Regions from separate parts of the Peptostreptococcus anaerobius 653-L genome, predicted to be linked through region 1. Evidence: a T-box and tRNA genes for the amino acid it is inferred to sense, from the RefSeq annotation. Region 1 holds a T-box; the other holds one or more tRNA genes.
What was found. The T-box of region 1 lies ahead of leuS (leucine--tRNA ligase). A T-box ahead of a tRNA ligase gene usually reads a tRNA of that ligase, here a tRNA-Leu.
Positions count from the first base shown of each region.

Region 2: it encodes a tRNA-Leu, which carries the amino acid that the T-box ahead of leuS (leucine--tRNA ligase) is inferred to sense. The anticodon was not compared.

Region 1 covers NZ_ADJN01000069.1:31,614-36,055, forward strand. The annotation lists gene yqeK (bis(5'-nucleosyl)-tetraphosphatase (symmetrical) YqeK) at 1-268, shown strand, start outside; gene rsfS (ribosome silencing factor) at 382-735, shown strand; gene HMPREF0631_RS09060 (glycosyltransferase) at 757-1,782, shown strand; T-box leader at 1,891-2,072, shown strand; gene leuS (leucine--tRNA ligase) at 2,205-4,442, shown strand, end outside.
Region 2 covers NZ_ADJN01000012.1:4,216-8,657, reverse strand. The annotation lists gene HMPREF0631_RS00905 (methionyl aminopeptidase) at 1-820, opposite strand, end outside; gene HMPREF0631_RS00900 (ECF transporter S component) at 1,054-1,671, shown strand; tRNA gene HMPREF0631_RS00895 (tRNA-Leu) at 1,729-1,812, shown strand; gene HMPREF0631_RS00890 (ferritin) at 2,074-2,586, shown strand; partial or broken gene HMPREF0631_RS10470 (transposase) at 2,685-3,034, shown strand; gene HMPREF0631_RS00885 (cell wall-binding repeat-containing protein) at 3,239-4,442, opposite strand, start outside.

The DNA of each region.
Region 1 (4,442 bases):
GTACCATACCACCGGAAGACCAGGCATGACAGATCTTGAAAAATCTGTCTACCTTGCAGATTTGATAGAGGTTGGAAGAAATTATCCGATGGTTGATGAACTTAGAGAACTGGCTTATTCAGGCAAAGTTGATGAAGCTGTACTAAGGTCTATGGACAATACAATAGGAGTAGTCCTAAAAAAGAAGGCACCTATGCATCTTAGGACAGTAGAGGCTAGAAACTACTACCTTAGTTTGGTAAAGGAAAAAGAAAAATTAAAAAAATAATGGACAATATATCTACAAAATAGTATAATTGGTAGATTAGCAGTTTAATAATAAGAGAGTATAGGAGGTTATAGTCTGTATAGGCTATGACCTTTAAAAAAGAAAGGGGATTTATGGAAACAGTTGAAAGTATATTAGCAAAGATTTATGATGCAATAGATGACAAGATAGGTCAGGATATAGTTATCTTAAACATCGGTAAGGTATCAAGCCTATGTGATTATTTTGTAATTGCAACAGGATCTTCTTCAAGGCAGGTAAAGGCTATAGCAGATAGCGTAGAGGATGAAATGACAAAGATTGATATAGAGCCAAGGGGTAAGGAAGGGATTACAAGCCAGTCTTGGGTCCTACTTGACTACGGCGATATCATGGTACATATATTTGACGAAGAAAACAGAGGTTTCTACAACCTAGAAAAGCTATGGAAGGATGCACCATACGTAGAAAGAGACGAACTAGCTTAAAGGATTATAATAGGAGTGGACATGACTAAGGATATTAAAAAATATACAAATGAATATGGGCCACTAGTATCCATAATAGTGCCTATCTATAATGCAGAAAAATATTTAAAAGACTGCCTAGAATCAATCAAAAACCAGACATACAAGAATATAGAGGTTATAATGGTAGATGATGGTTCCAAGGATGGGTCTGCTGGTATAGCTAGGAGGTATGCATCAAGCGACAGTAGGTTTATCTACATATTGCAGGAAAATTCAGGTGTATCAGTGGCTAGAAATACAGGTCTAAAAAAGGCTAGGGGCCAGTATTTGTGTTTTGCAGATTCAGACGATATACTCCATTGTGATATGGTCAGGGTTCATCATGAAAAGGTGGTTGAATCAGGACTTGATATAGGTGTTTCTACTTATAAGGTATTCAAGGACAAGTCTGAGATAGTAGACAACAAGCCATGTGACCTATTAGCCAAGACAAGTATAAAGAGCGACAAGGAAGCCCTTATAGCCATGCTAAAAGACGCTAAGTATTCAGGCTACACATGGAACAAGATATTCAAGACCAGCCTTGTAAAGGATTCAAGTGGCTTGAAGGTAGGCTTTGAAAAGAAGCTACATATGTGTGAGGACCTCTATTTTTGCAGTGTCTTGATGAAAAAGGCCGGTAAGGTTGCATTTTATGACCAAGACCTGTATTATTATTTTGATAATGTAAATGGTATTACAAGTGGCAAATACTCTAAGAAGTTGTTTACGCAGTTAGAGGCCTTAGAGATGATAGCTGCCCTCTATAAGGGTGATGCAGATGTTCAAAAAGAGATGGCAAGGGTCATGTGCCAGGTGACAGTCAGCCATTATTCTAGGATGATCAAGGCAGGTGTAAAAGACGATTATATTGAAAATATCTACAAGGATACTATTAAGAAGTATAGCAAGGGCTTAGACCATCCATCCGTAAATAAGAAGGATAGGATATTGGCTAATATGATTATGAAAATGCCAGCTAGCATCTACAGGCTGGTATATGGAATATACTCAAAGAGATTGTAAATTTAGACAGTATTCTCGTTGACATTGATATTCTAATATGTTAAGATAACTTGTATATAATATAAGGGACTAGGATCCTTTCAATAGGGGTAGGTCTTGATCCTATCCAATACAGACGGAGTAGTAGTTATAGAAGAAATTACAGAGAGTTGACGGTGGTGAGAGTCAATATTTTGGACATGATGAACTTGCCGGTCAACCTGTATGACCGTTGTTGGTTTAAAGACTTAACCGAGAGGGCAGGAATTCCTGTCAATTAGGGTGGTACCGCGAGTGATCTCGTCCCTAAACTATTTAGTTTAGAGGCGAGTTTTTTATTGTAAATTTTTAAGCTATTTACAACCGCTCCTAAACTAAGAATTTCAAACGATAATAAATATAAGGCCTAAGAGGTCAAAGAGCAATTATTAGGAGGTAATTTTATGAGCGTTTATGATTTTTCAAAAATCGAAAAGAAATGGCAAAAAGTCTGGAAAGACAATAACCAGTACAAGATGGATACAAGGGATGATTCAAAGCCTAAGTACTATTGTCTAGAAATGTTCCCTTACCCATCAGGTAAGATCCATATGGGGCATGTTAGAAACTACTCAATAGGTGACGTGGTAGCTAGGTTTAAGAAGATGGAAGGCTACAATGTCCTACATCCAATGGGATGGGACTCATTTGGTCTACCAGCTGAAAATGCAGCGATCAAGCATGGAGTTCACCCACACAAGTGGACAATGGCTAATATAGAGGAGATGAAGGACCAGCTATCAATGCTAGGCCTAAGCTATGACTGGGACAAGGAAGTAGCTACTTCAACTCCAGAGTACTACAAGTGGACACAGAAGATATTCTTAAAGTTCTTAGAAAATGACCTAGCCTACAAGAAGAAGTCATTTGTAAACTGGTGTCCATCATGTGAGACAGTACTAGCCAATGAACAGGTAGTAGATGGTCACTGTGAAAGATGTGATACACTAGTTGAAAAGAAGGAGCTAGAGCAGTGGTACTTTAAGACCACTGAATTCTCAGAAGAGCTACTAGCTGACCTTGATACACTAGACGGATGGCCAGAAAAGGTAAGATTGATGCAGAAGAACTGGATCGGTAAGAGTCACGGTGCCCATGTTGACTTCAAGGTTAAGGACATGGACAAGACTATCACAGTCTACACTACTAGACCAGATACAATATTCGGTACAACATTTATGGTTGTAGCTCCTGAGGCCCAGCTTGCAAGAGACCTTGTTGCTGGTACTGAATACGAAAAGGACTTGGACGAATTCCTTACAAAGATGCACACTATGACACAGATAGAAAGAGAAGCGGCGGACCTAAAGAAGGACGGTAGGTTTATAGGTAGGTATGTAATCAACCCTATAACAAACAAGGAAATGCCTATATGGATAGCCAACTATGTCCTAGCTGACTACGGTACTGGTGCTGTAATGGGTGTACCAGCTCATGACGATAGAGATGAAGATTTCGCTAAGACTTTTGATATGGAAATCGTGCCTGTAATAGATGAAGATGGAAAGATGATAAATTCTGGTGAATTTACAGGAATGGACAAGGATGAAGCCTTCAAGGCAATTATAGAAAAGCTAGAAAAGGACGGTCTTGGTAAGTCTACAACTAACTATAGACTAAGAGATTGGTTGATATCTAGACAGAGATACTGGGGATGCCCAATACCTGTAGTATACTGTGATGATTGTGGTATAGTGCCAGTCCCAGAAAAGGACCTACCAGTTTTACTTCCAACAGATGTAGAATTTACTGGAAAGGGAGAATCTCCACTTACAACTTCTGAAACATTCAACGACTGCGTTTGTCCTAAGTGTGGCAAGAAGGCTAAAAGAGAAGTAGATACAATGGATACATTTGTAGACTCATCTTGGTACTATATGAGATATGCAGACAACCAGAACACAGAAGATATATTTGACTCAGAAGTTATTGACAAGTGGCTGCCAGTTGACCAATATATAGGTGGTGTAGAGCACGCTATACTTCACTTATTGTATGCAAGATGGTTTACAAAGGCCTTTAATAAGATGGGAATGACAAAGCATGTTGAACCATTCAAGAACCTACTTACTCAGGGTATGGTACTTATGGATGGCTCAAAGATGTCTAAGTCTAAGGGGAATATAGTATCTCCAGTTGAGATGGTTGAAAAATACGGTGCCGACACTGCTAGATTATTTATCTTATTTGCAGCGCCACCAGAAAGAGACCTTGAGTGGTCAGAACAGGGAGTTGAAGGATGCTTCAAGTTCCTAAATAGGGTATTCAGAGTTGTTGATGAACTAGCAGATATTGCTAAGGTCAACCATGAATTCGGTGAACTGACTAAGGAAGACAAGGCTATGAGGGCCAAGACTAACAGTACACTTAAGAAGGTATCAGAGGACCTAAGCGACAAGTTTGGATTTAATACTGCTATAGCAGCCTTGATGGAACTTATAAACGACCTATACAAGTACAAGGAATTAGACACTAGAAACGATGCTGTTATCAAGGAAGCTATTGAAGCTGTAGTAGTTATACTAGCACCATTTGCCCCTCACCTAGGTGAAGAGTTATGGTCAATGATAGGCAAGCTGGGTAGCATATTCGATATAAGATGGCCTCAGTACGATGCTGAAGCTATAAAGTCTGATGAGATA
Region 2 (4,442 bases), on a different contig from region 1:
GTTCCCACTGGGCTGACAAGGAACCATCTCTAGTGTATGATGTCCAGCCATTTTTCTTGTCTATATAAACTTGTGGCTTGCCTATATTTATCATGGGCTCAATTGTAAACACCATACCAGGCACCATAAGCATACCAGTATCCTTCTGACCTACATGAGACACAAATGGTTCTTCGTGGAATTCATTACCTATACCGTGGCCACCAAACATGGTAACAACACTATAGCCATTCTCGTGGGCATACTCCTGTATAGCAGCTCCTATATCGCCTATATGCCCCCACGGTCTTACCTGATCTAGGCCCTTATTTAGGCACTCTTTAGTGAACTCAACTAGCTTTTTAGCCTCTTCGCTCACATTACCGATCGTAAACATTCTTGACGCATCAGAGAAATATCCGTCCTTTATAGTAGATATATCTACATTTATTATATCTCCATCCTTTAATATCACTTTTTCATCTGGTATTCCGTGACAAACCTCGTTATTTATTGACGTACAACAAGATTTTGGATATCCTTCATAGTTAAGAGGCGCTGGAATAGCACCATGGTCTACTGTATATTTATATACCATCTTGTCAATATCTTCAGTCGACATTCCAGCCACTACCTTATCCTCTAAGAAGTCTAGTATACCTGTGTTTACTTCAGCTGACTTTTTTATTCCCTCTATCTCTCTTGGTGTCTTTATTATAGTTTCATCCGGCACTATATGGCCCTTCATCCTGTATTCCCTTAGTTTTTCATCAAATTCTAGGTGGCACTTTTTATATTTTTTACCACTGCCACACCAACACCCATCATTTCTATTTAGCATTTTTACCTCCTATGTATAGCCTCATAATTATATGATACCACATTTTTATAAAAATATACATTTATTATTTGTATTTGATACTTGTTATTAATTTTGTGTACTAGTACACTTCTGTTTTTTTTCTTAATTGACCTGCATCAATTGACAATATGCGTAATAAAATAATAGAATGAAATGAGGATTTATTATAATAAAATTTAATATTATATATGGTTAGTCAAGGAGGTATTATTATGAAAGACTCAAAAGTTTCAAGACTTACTCAATGTGCAATACTAGCAGCCCTATGCTTTGTATCATTCACTTACTTGCAGATCAAGATACCTGTACCTGGTGGAGACGCTACTTCAATCCATTTTGGTAACGTATTTTTGGTGCTTGCATCACTATTAATAGGAGGTGTGTATGGTGGGCTTGCCGGTGCTATAGGTATGACAATAGCAGATATAATGGATCCAGTCTATATACTAGTCGCTCCAAAGACATTTGTCTTAAAGTTTATAATAGGTCTAATAGTAGGTACACTTGCCCACAAATTTGGACATATTAATGAGACAAGTGATAGAAAGCATATATTTAACTGGGTTCTAATGTCATCTATTTGTGGTATGGCATTCAATGTTATCGCAGACCCACTAGTTGGATACTTCTACAAGATATATGTACTTGGTCAGCCAGCTGACGTTGCTAGTGTCCTAGCAAAATGGAGTGCAGGTGCTACATTCTTCAATGCTATAACTACTGTTATAATAGCTTGCTTGATATACAATGCGCTTAGACCTATCCTAATAAAGTCAAATTTATTACTAGGTTACAATCCATCTAAAAATGCTAAAAATAGAGTTGAATAAGTTCTTGCCTTTTGCTACAGATTATGTTACAATATTCTAGTAGCAAACGAGGACATTGCTGGATTGCTGGAATTGGCAGACGGGGCGGACTCAAAATCCGTTGGTAGCAATACCGTGTGGGTTCAAGTCCCACATCCAGCACTTAGAACAGACTTTAGGGTCTGTTCTTTTTTTATAAATTCTAAAAAATCCACTGCAGTCCTAGATTCCCATCACCACTCACCGAATCCACACTGCTAATATAATAATTCAATTATCAAAAATCTTTTATCTTATTTCTTAAAATCCCAAAAACACCTATTAAATTCTGGACATAAGTGATATTATAGTATATAGATATGGTGTTACTTTGGAATTAAATCTTACTCCAATTTAATATGTTAATAGAAAAGAGGTATAAATATGATAAGTAAAAATTTAGAAAATGCCATTAATGAACAGATTAATTTTGAGTTTTATTCAGCCTACACATACTTGGCTATGTCAGCATATGCTGAAGAGATCGATTTTCCAGGAGCTGCAAACTTCTTCAAGATCCAGGCTCAAGAGGAATTAGACCATGCTAGAAAAATGTACGATTACCTATTCCAAAAGGGTGGTAAGGTAGTGCTTGAAGCCATCGAAAAGCCTAGGGCAGAGTTTGACAACCTATTGAATATCTTTGAAGAAGGCTTAAAGCATGAACAGACAGTAACTAAGAGAATATATAATATAGCCAACATAGCTCTTGATGAAAAGGAACACGCAACTATGAGTTTCCTTAGCTGGTTTGTAGATGAACAGGTCGAAGAAGAAGAAAACTTTACAAACCTTGTAAAGAAGATCAAAAGAGCAAGTGGCAATGAAGCCAACCTATATATGATAGATGACGAACTTGCAACTAGAGTATACACTCCTCCAGTACAGGCTAAATAGCTTAAAAATGAGTCTATGTAAAAAAATCTGTTAAATTGTAAGTCCTTCTATGGTAAAATTATTATCATAGGAGGACTTTTGTTATGGGAAGAAGAAAAGCTGCGGATTTAAAATCAATTTACTTGTCAGGATCCGAAGAACAGGCTAGGCAAAATTTAGATGCTGTTAGTGAAAAATAGTCTGAAAAATACCCGAATTCCCTTAAATCATGGTATACAAACTGGGATTGTATAATTCCTATTTTTAAATTTTCTCCAGTAACTAGAAGAGTTATATACACTACAAACGCTATAGAGAGCCTCAATGCCCAGTTTAAGAGATTAAACAGGAATAGAAGTGGTTTCCGACTAAATCTTCTTTGGAAAAAGCTTTATTTTTATCAGTAGAAAAAATAAGCAAAAAATGGACTCATCCTATTAGAATCGGAAGATTAGCCATAGAAGGCTAATTTACAGAAAAAATTACATACACTCTTAAAAATTTATAAAAAAAGACACCGAAGATATCATTTGTTTAATCTTCGGTGTCTAGATTGGCCTATGACTTTACCACCACTTTTATAGTTTTATATTCTATTTTTAATATTTAATTTTCTACTTATACATACGATCGTATTTAATCCTATACAGTATTACCTTCCTTTTCAGCAATTCTATTTAACAAATAAATTTGTTAAATTTACCAAGTCATACAATACAGAATTCGGAATATATCTCTGCCCACCTACAGCTATAATATAAGTCATATTATTATCCCTTATATATTTTTTAACTGTCTTGTTCCTATTATGATTGCTAGACACTAGCAATGTAGGTCTGTTATACATGCCAGATATAGGAGATATTGCAAGTGCATCTGCAAATTCTTCACCTGAAGCTACAAAAGCCTCCTTGCTATTTGCAAACTTAGACCTTGCAATTGCTAATGCTGTATCATACCTAGTCTGACCTGCCATTCTTTCAATTACACTTGGTAATTTAGCCTCTGTAGACTTAGATATAGTATTTACACCACCTGCTATATAAGTTTTGTTGATATTCAGGTCTTTGATAGTTCTAGCAATCTGTACTGGTACAGTATTTTTCTTCACTAATAGTATTGGGTAACCATCTCTAGATGCGAATGTACCTACCGCTAGGGCATCTGGGAATAACTCTCCTGATGCTACTACACCAACATTCTTTTTGCCTGTTATACCAACTACTCTCCTAGCTACCATCTCAGATGTGCTATACCTATCGTGACCTGATATTCTCTCAACATTCTTGTCAGCATCATATGGCTTCAGTTCTTCTCTAACCCTTTCTGATACAGAATTTTCTCCACCAACTATGATGACTTCCTTTGCTCCCAACCTAGTTATTTCTTTACCAACTCTAGGGTCTAACTTAGCCGTTGGGTTAAGTAAGATTGGAGCATCCTTCAATCTTGCTAGTACTGACGCTGTCATTGAATCTGGGAATAGGTCATGTCTAACTACTATTACCGTGTTCGCCTTATCGTAGTACTTCCTAGAAATCTTGATAGCAGTCTCTATCCTGTCATCGCCATCTACCCTACCTGGTACTGGAGTGTATGGTCTGTCTGGTCTAGGTCTTGGAACTATGTTCTTTTCGTATATTGCATATACAGTTATGTCTTTATTTACAGTAGTTTTTCCTGTGAATGTTGTACCTGTTCCATCTTCTTTAGTATTCCAACCTACGAATGTGTAACCATCCTTAGATGGGTTCCTTGGCATTGACTGAGTCTTATCTATATCATCGTCTACTGACTTTCCAGTTTCAACCAACACCTTCTTTTCATCATTTCCATCCTTAAAAGTAATTGTATTACTCTTTATTCCTACTGTTATA